DNA from 2 places in the Geoanaerobacter pelophilus genome. Region 1 is predicted to be linked to the other one. Evidence: riboswitches for the same ligand, from Rfam matches in the RefSeq annotation. Region 1 holds a riboswitch; the other holds the start of a gene.
The links. A riboswitch is a leader RNA that binds a small molecule or an ion and turns the genes downstream of it on or off. The one in region 1 is predicted to bind S-adenosylmethionine.
Positions count from the first base shown of each region.

Region 2: linked by a shared signal. The riboswitch ahead of KI809_RS01470 (trans-sulfuration enzyme family protein) and the one ahead of metX (homoserine O-acetyltransferase MetX) in region 1 are both predicted to bind S-adenosylmethionine.

Region 1 covers NZ_JAHCVJ010000001.1:1,166,099-1,170,489, reverse strand. The annotation lists gene KI809_RS05355 (GPMC system MBL fold metallohydrolase) at 1-26, opposite strand, end outside; gene KI809_RS05350 (glycosyltransferase) at 144-1,187, shown strand; gene metX (homoserine O-acetyltransferase MetX) at 1,173-2,273, opposite strand; SAM riboswitch class I at 2,329-2,420, opposite strand; gene sucD (succinate--CoA ligase subunit alpha) at 2,546-3,433, opposite strand; gene sucC (ADP-forming succinate--CoA ligase subunit beta) at 3,465-4,391, opposite strand, start outside.
Region 2 covers NZ_JAHCVJ010000001.1:326,348-330,738, forward strand. The annotation lists gene KI809_RS01465 (trans-sulfuration enzyme family protein) at 1-495, opposite strand, end outside; gene KI809_RS01470 (trans-sulfuration enzyme family protein) at 492-1,640, opposite strand; SAM riboswitch class I at 1,711-1,815, opposite strand; gene rnhA (ribonuclease HI) at 1,991-2,425, opposite strand; gene KI809_RS01480 (lysophospholipid acyltransferase family protein) at 2,409-3,062, opposite strand; gene KI809_RS01485 (sensor histidine kinase) at 3,059-4,391, opposite strand, start outside.

The DNA.
Region 1 (4,391 bases):
CCACTCCCCAGAATTACCAGTTTCATGGACTGACTCCCGGAAAGAATACCCGGAGAATACCATGAAACTACCCAGTCAACAAGGAGATTGCCCTTTCCCGGTCTCGGCGATGCCCCTGTTACCGGCTTTGGAGGATAATTAAAATGCGGGTTGCCCTGATAACCCCATACTGGCGAGATGCGGTGCGCGGCAATGCCGTAACTGTAGTGCGCCTGGCAAAGCAGTTGCGGCAACTGGGGTGCGACCTGCACATCTTCTCGCTCGACGATATGCCCGGAGATCAGGTTGTTGCCTCTGTGCTCAACGGCAATTTTGACCTGTGTCACGCCTTTCACGGCTATCTGGGGGGGAGCGTTGCCCGGATAATCAGGGCGCAGGGCAGGGTGCCATTCATTGTTACTCTTACCGGCTCAGATATCTATGAAACCCTGGCCGATGACCGACGTGATGAAACCCTGGCAAGTCTGGAATCGGCAGCGGTGGTGGTGGCGTTTCACGAACTCGTTGCGCTTCGTCTTGGCTCAGAGGCGCGCTCACTTACGGCGCGAATCACGGTCATACCCCAAGGGGTCGAGCTTCCTGCCTTGGACAAAGGGCTCGCAACAGTGCGGCAGGGGGATGACTTTATTTTTCTTCTTCCGGCAGGGATCCGGCCGGTCAAGGATCTGATCTCGCCGTTACCGCCAGTGGCGGAACTTCACAGCCGTCACCCCACAGTTCGGTTGCAACTGGTGGGGCCGGTTCTGGATCAGTCGTATGCCGAGCGCTTGTTTGCCATGATGACGGATTTTCCGTTTGTCGAATACCTGGGGGTGGTTGAGCATCGCAACATGGGAGCGTTGTATCGCACTGCCGATGTGGTGGTGAACAGTTCCAGTTTTGAGGGGGGAATGGCCAATTCTCTTCTGGAGGGGATGGCGTGGGGAAAACCGCTGCTGGCCTCGGATGTCGAAGGGAACCGGTCGCTGGTGATCGACGGCGTTAACGGCCTGTTATACCGTGATGCTGAGGAATTTGCTGCCAAGGCGGAACTGTTGCTGGCAGACCCTGGACTCTGTTGTCACCTGGGGATGGAAGGGCGCAGGATGGCTGAAACGAGCCATTCGCCGGAACAAGAGGCTGCAGGGTATCTGCGGTTGTACGAAAAGGTCGCCGGAAGGGCTAATTCTTGCTCACCGCACCTTTGACAGGAACTCCCGGACCTGGGGGGTGAAGGTCTCATGTTCCAGGAGAAAGGCGTCATGGCCGTAGGGGGAATTGATGAGGTGGTACTCCACCGGTTTGTTCAGCGATTTCAGGGCAGTGACCATCTCTTCGGTCTGGGCCGGCGGATAGAGCCAGTCAGAGGTGAAGGCAAAAAACTGGATCGGCGCCTGCACCGGTTCAAAGGCCTCTTCCAGTGACTCGCACCCCCAGGCAACGTCGTAGAGGTCCAGCGCCTTGGCGAGATACAGAAACGAGTTGGTGTCGAATCGGTCCACAAAGCCGTAGCCGTTGTAGTTGAGGTAGCGTTCCACCTCGAACTGGCCGAAAAAGTCGAACAGGCCGTCTTTGGCCGAGAAGCGCCTGCCGAACTTGGCGGTCATCGACTCATCGGAGAGGAAAGTGATGTGGCCGATGCCGCGGGCCAGCGCCAGGCCGTCCTTGGGGTTTTTCTTGTACTCCCCCTTTTTCCAGGTAGGGTCGTTGAATATGGCCCACCGGGCCACGGCATTAAGGGAGATCGCCTGTGCCGAAGGGCGGGGGGAGGTGGCCAGCACCACGGCCGATGCTATCCGGTCCGGGTATTGGGTTGCCCATTCCAGGGCCTGCATGCCGCCCATGCTGCCGCCGAGCACGGTCACCAGGCGTTTGATCCCCAGGTGGTCGATCAACAACTGCTGGGCCCGGACCATGTCGCGCACCGTGATGACCGGGAATGACAGGTTGTACCGCTTGCCGGTCTTTGGGTTGATTGAGGTGGGGCCAGTGGAGCCGTAGCAGGAGCCGATGACATTGGAGCAGATGACGCAGTAGCGGTCGGTGTCCAGCAGGCAGCCGGGACCGACGATGGCGTCCCACCAGCCGGGTTTCGGCTCTTCATCCGAATAGCGTCCCGCCAGATGGGCGTTGCCGGTCCAGGCGTGAGCAACGAGAATGGCATTGGAGCGGTCGGCATTCAGTTCGCCGTACGTCTCATAGGCAAGCGTAATCGGCCCGAGGATTCGACCGCTTTCCAGGCGGATATCGGTGTCGAAGGTTATTGATTGTTCTGTAACGATTCCGTACGGCATAAAAAAGCCCCTGCAAGATGAGCAGGGGCTTTGAGTGTATCGTTTGTCAGCACCCGGCTCATCTCTAGGAATTAGCACCTGGCGCCCGTTTCCGGACCGGTTGCTGTGGTTTCGCAGGGCCTGTCCCTCCACCACTCTTGATAAGCTGGCAGCCAAAGTCTTATTCGTACTTTTGAATCCGACTCCGGCAAGTTATTAAATTGTCAGGGTAGAATAGGTGATGACGCTCCTTTTGTCAATGCAAAATCAGGCGGACCAGAGGCCGGAATGGGCTACTTTTTCTTGCGCTTTGCGTTGATCGCTTCCAGCACCGCTACTCCCATCTTGGTCGGACTGGTGGCAACAGTTACCCCGCACTCCTGCAAGGTGCGGATCTTGTCTTCCGCCTTGCCCTTGCCGCCGGTGATAATGGCTCCGGCGTGACCCATCCTTTTGCCCGGAGGAGCGGTGACCCCGGCGATGAAGGCCGCCACCGGCTTCTTCATATTTTCTTTGATCCAATTGGCTGCATCCTCTTCGGCGCCGCCGCCGATCTCGCCGATCATCATGACCGCTTCGGTATCCGGGTCTTCATTGAACAGTTTTAGGACATCGATGAAATTCATGCCGATGATCGGGTCGCCGCCGATACCGACACAGGTGGATTGCCCCAGGCCGGCGTCGGTGACCTGCTTCACTGCCTCGTAGGTGAGGGTGCCGCTGCGCGAGACAATACCGATCTTGCCCGGCTTGTGGATGTAGCCCGGCATGATGCCCAGTTTGCACTGGCCGGGGGTGATGATACCCGGGCAGTTCGGGCCGATGAGCCTGGTCTTGCTTTCGCGCTGGATACGGCGCGCCAGTACCATGTCACGCACCGGTATTCCTTCCGTAATGCATACTGCCAGCTCCAGCCCGGCTTCGCATGCCTCCAGGATCGCATCTGCCGCTCCCGGCGGCGGCACGAAGATCATGGAAACCGTGGCGCCGGTATAATGGACCGCTTCGGCAACGGTATTGAAGACCGGAATTCCTTCGATATGGATGCCGCCTCTCCCCGGAGTGACCCCGGCTACTATGTGCGTGCCGTAGTCGCGGCACTGCTGGGTGTGAAAGAGGCCGCTTCTGCCGGTTATCCCCTGAACAAGAACTTTTGAGTCTTTATTGATCAGAATTGCCATGTCTGATTCCTTTTATGGTGGTGTGGTTAAATTAGCCAAGCATTGACACGATCCGCTGTGCCCCGTCGCCGAGCGTGTCGGCAGTCTGGACATTGAGACCAGATTCGGCCAGGAGCTGTTTTCCCTCTTCAACCTTGCTGCCGTCCATCCGGACGACAATCGGCAGGGTGCATTTCACTTCCGAGGCGGCCTCGATAATCCCCTGGGCAATGACGTCGCAGCGCATGATGCCGCCGAAGATGTTGACGAACACCCCTTTGACGTCACTGTCTTCAAGGATGATCTTGAACGCTTCGGCAACTTTCTCGCGGGTTGACCCGCCCCCAACGTCCAGGAAGTTTGCCGGTTCGCCGCCGAACTCCTTGAGCACGTCGAGGGTGGCCATGGCAAGCCCGGCGCCATTAACCATGCAGCCGATGTTGCCGGAGAGCTTGATGTACGAAAGGTCGTACTTGCCGGCGTTTATTTCCAAGGGGTCCAGCTGTGAATAGTCCATCATATCCGGGTATTCGCGGTGACGGAACATGGCGTTGTCGTCAAAGTTGATCTTGGCGTCCATGGCGAGCAGCCAGCCGGCCTTGGTCACCGTCAACGGGTTTATCTCCACCAGGGAGCAGTCTTTTTCCAGGCAGCAGCGATAGAGGTTCTGGATCAGCTCCACGCAATCTTCACACACGGTTCCGGTGAGACCCAGTGCCAGGGCGATCTTGCGAGCCTGATAGGGGCGCAGTCCGGTGAACGGGTCGATCGGCAGCACATGAATCTTTTCTGGACTCTTTTTGGCAACTTCCTCGATTTCAACCCCGCCTTCGGCTGAGGCGATGAGGCTGTAGCGCGAGGTATTGCGGTCCAGGGTAATGGAAAGGTAGAACTCACGGGCGATCTCAACCGCCTCCTCCACCAGGATCCTGCGGACCTTCAACCCTTCCGGCCCGGTCTGCGGAGTAATGAGCCGTTT
Region 2 (4,391 bases), 840 kb from region 1:
CAACCCTCGGGTTCGTGCCAACTCCGCCGCTCCGGCAAGATCGGTTATCTTGAGCAGCGGGTTTGACGGGGTTTCCAGGTAGATTGCCTTGGTCTCGGGCCTGATGGCAGCTTCGATCGCATCCAGGCTGGTGGCATCGACAAAGGTCACGGTCAGCCCCCACCGGCCGAACAGCCTGGTCAGGACCCGGAAAGCCCCTCCGTAAACATCCTCGCAGACCACCAGATGGTCTCCCGGCTGGAAAAGCAGCAAGGTAGAGGATATGGCTGCCATGCCGGAACCAAAGGCAAAGGCATGCGTCCCGCCCTCCAGCCCGGCAATCGCCTCTTCAAGGGCCTCGCGGGTTGGATTCCCGGAGCGGGCGTAATCATATTTGCCGAAATGGTCAACAGAACCCTGGGCAAAGGTCGAGGTCTGGCAAACCGGTATGCTCAACGCCCCGGTGGCCGGGTCAATGGTGTGGCTCCCATGGATCAGTCTCGTCTCGAATTTCATGCCGCCTCCTCTATGGCAAATGCCTGGTCCAGATCGGCGATCAGGTCATCGACATTCTCGATTCCCACCGAAAGCCGCAACAGCACCTTGTTGATCCCCAATTTCTCCCGTTTTTCCGGCTCGATGTCGGCATGGGTCTGAACTTCCGGGAAGGTGATCAGGGTTTCCACCCCGCCCAGACTCTCGGCAAAGGAAATGAGCCCGGTCCGCAACAGCAACGGTTCAACAAGAGAGGGATCGGCAACCTCGAATGAGATCATTGCGCCAAAACCGCTCCCCTGAGCCTTCAGAAGCTCGTGTCCGGGATGTCCGGGAAGCCCCGGATAATAGACCTTCCTGACCAGAGGGTGCCTGGTCAGCCATTCGGCAATAGTCTGGGCATTTTCCTGCTGCCGGTCAAGCCGCACGGAAAGGGTTTTTATCCCCCGTATCGCGAGCCAGGAATCCTGGGGGCCAAGGACAGCGCCGGCGCCGTTCTGATGAAAGTAGACCTTCTCTGCCAATTCCGGGTCCTTGACAACCACCAGACCGCAGACAGTATCGTTGTGACCGGCCAGGTACTTGGTGCCACTGTAGACAGTGATATCCGCTCCCAGGTCCAGCGGCCGGAGCAGATACGGGGTGAGAAAGGTATTATCGACGATGCACAGCAGACCTTTTTCGCGACAGAGGGCCGAGAGTGCCGAGATATCGGCGACCTTCAACAGGGGATTGGTCAGGGACTCGACAAAAAGCGCCTTGGTATTCGGCTGAATTGCGCTCGTCACGGCACTGGTGTCGCTGGTATCGACATAGGTGAATTCCAGGCCGTACTGGTTGAAGATCTTTTCAAAAAGCCGGTAGGTGCCGCCGTAGAGATCCTCGGTGACGATAATGTGGTCGCCATGGCTGAACAGGAACAGCAGGCTGGTGATGGCCGCCATCCCAGAAGCGTAGGCAAAACCGCGGCAACCGCCGTCCAGCTTGGCAATGCCGTCTTCAAGCGCCTGACGAGTCGGATTGCCGGAACGGGAGTAGTCGTAGCCGGTGCTCTGACCAAGGCCGGGGTGGCGAAAAGTAGCTGTCTGATAGATCGGGACAGTGACTGCGCCGGTACGGGTATCCCAATCAAGTCCAATCTGTGCTGCCTGAGATGCGATGTTCATGATAGACCTCCAAAATGAAAATCCCCTTCCGGGGTGCGGAAGGGGACTCTCTTTGCAGATCGTCCGCGCTCCCTTATCTCCCGAAACCTGTCGGTTTCGCAGGAATTGGCACCTTCCCTTTCGGGAGGTTGCCGCGACGTCATAGGGCCTGTCCCTCGGTCGCTCTTGATAAGAAACGTGGTACTTATTCGATTGTAGGAACTTGCTGCATATTTTTGCCAGCAAGCAATGTTTTATTCTTTACCGTATTAGTCGGACAAATGTAAAGCATTTTTTTTACAGTGTCATCAAAGCCAGGTAGCAAGGGAATCTGCAGTTATTCACCCCACAGGTAAAATGTAGGCGACAGGTCAGAGTTTCCCAATGGCATTCCTCGCCAGTTCATCGCACCGCTCGTTCTCTGCATGGCCGTCATGGCCGCGAACCCAGCGCCACTCAACAGTGTGAATTCCGGTAAGCTCCAGCAACCGTTCCCAGAGATCGCGGTTCACAACAGGCTCTTTCTTGCTGTTGATCCATCCTTTCCTGATCCACCCGGATATCCACTCGGTCATCCCCTTGACCAGATACTGGGAATCAGTGGTGATGACGACCCGACAAGGTCGTTTCAAGGCAGCAAGCCCGGCAATGGCTGCGGTCAGTTCCATCCGGTTGTTGGTCGTTGCCGGTTCGCCGCCGGAAAGCTCTTTCTCATTATTGCCGAGACGCAGGATCGTACCCCAGCCGCCAGGCCCAGGGTTGCCGCTACAGGCACCGTCGCAGAAGATTTCAACAGCGTCCGACATAAGCCCCCTCTTCCTTGAGCAGCGCTTCAATCGCATCCATCACCCGATCAACAATCAACTGATGGGTCTCCTTGCAGTCGTCGCGCAGGAAAAGATCGGAGAAATCGATCGGCGCCCCAAAGACCACCATACCCTGCTGCCGTACACCTGGGAACTTCCAGCGGTTCAGTCCGATCAGGGCAGTAGGGACTACTGCCGGTCGCACATCGTATATTATCTTGCCTACGCCGCGGTTGCCTTTGCCCAGGCGACCATCCTTGTGGCGGGTTCCCTCCGGGAAAAGCATCACTCGCTGGTCGACGAGCAGTTCATTGATTGCTTTGCCGGCGCGAACGTCCCGTCCCCGTCTTACCGGAAAAGCGCCCCATGAGCTGTACAGCAGCCGGGTGAAGGTTTTGGCAAAGAGCTCTTCCTTGGCCGGCGCCCAGAGCATGCTCATCGGAAAACTCCTGATAATCGCCCACGGGAGAAAGATCGTCTCATAAGCGGAAATATGGTTGGCAGCAAGCAACACCCCACCTGACTCAGGTATATGTTCAGCGCCCCGGCTCCTGAAATCATTGAACAAGGAAGCATAAATACCGATGACGTTGGCGGAAAAGGTTACCCACAAACGCCGGGCGAATGAGACCTTCATCCTTTTCCCTCCGGCAAGATAAAATAAAACGTGGCACCTTCTCCAACTTTGCCTTCACCCCATACCTGACCGCCGTGACGTTCCACAACCCTTTTTACGGTAGCCAGGCCGATACCGGTGCCACTGAATTGCTTGCTGTCATGAAGTCTTGAAAATAGCTTGAAGAGATTGTCCGCAAAAGCCATATCAAATCCGGCTCCGTTGTCCTGCACAAAGAATGCTTTCCCTCTTATCGTTTCGCACTCACCGAAAGTGATCGATGCAGCAGGCTCATTGGCGGTATATTTCCAGGCATTGCCCAGGAGATTTTCCAGCAAAATCCGGATCAACCCGCAATCGCCATAAGCGGTAAGCCCTGGAGTAATATGGCATGAAACATGGCGTTCCGGATTGATAAGCCCAAGATCGGCAGTTATCACTGAAGCCAACTCGGAAAGGTTCAGCCGAGCATGGTTTATCTGCCGGTGCGAGATGTTGGCCAACATCTGGAGAGATTCGATCAGCTCCTCCATTCTCTGGCTGGCGTCGCAGATGGTATTAATAAAATAGGATGCAGGATCTGCCTCGGCTGCAACGCTATTCTCCCGGAGATAGTGGGCTGCCGTGTATATCACCGTCAGCGGTTTCCTGAGATCGTGAGAAACGGAATGGGCAAAAGACTCCAACTCGCGGTTAAGCGCTTCGAGATCGGCAGCCTTGCGGGCCAGATTCGCCTCGGACTGCATGTGAGAGGAGATATCCCTGACGACTTCGATTCCGGCAACAATATTGCCACTGGCGTCACGTAGCGGCGAGGCAATGATTTCGATATGAGTTGTAGCAGACCCAGGCGGAGTCTGCTTGACCAGGGTATGGATGCCGCCGTCGTTAAACGCAGCCACCACGGGGCAGCCCTCGCAGGGAGATGTCCCCCTGCCGAAAGCACTGAAACACTGCTCGCCAATGAAATTGCCGCCAGCCATCTGGCGATGCACCTCATTCTGATACAGCACCCTGAACCCGGTGTCCTGAATACTGATCCCGTCGCCGATAGCGGCAATAATCGCCTCGCTTTTGGATTTTTCCGACGCGGCTGCCTCAAGGGCAGACGTTAACTGCCGGTCGAGTCGGTCTCGCTGGGAGATGACTACACAAACGAATGCCGTAAAAACCAAAAGGGCAACGGCAAATGCAGACCGGTACCACAGTTCCTGAGCGGTGGGATGAAAAAACTGCTGACCTACCCCGCCCTCGCCGAAGAATTTTGCATCGACATAAACATCGGCTACCCAAAACAGGGCAATGCAGCAGACGGCGATAACAATTATATGTAGTTTCTTGAATTCCGGC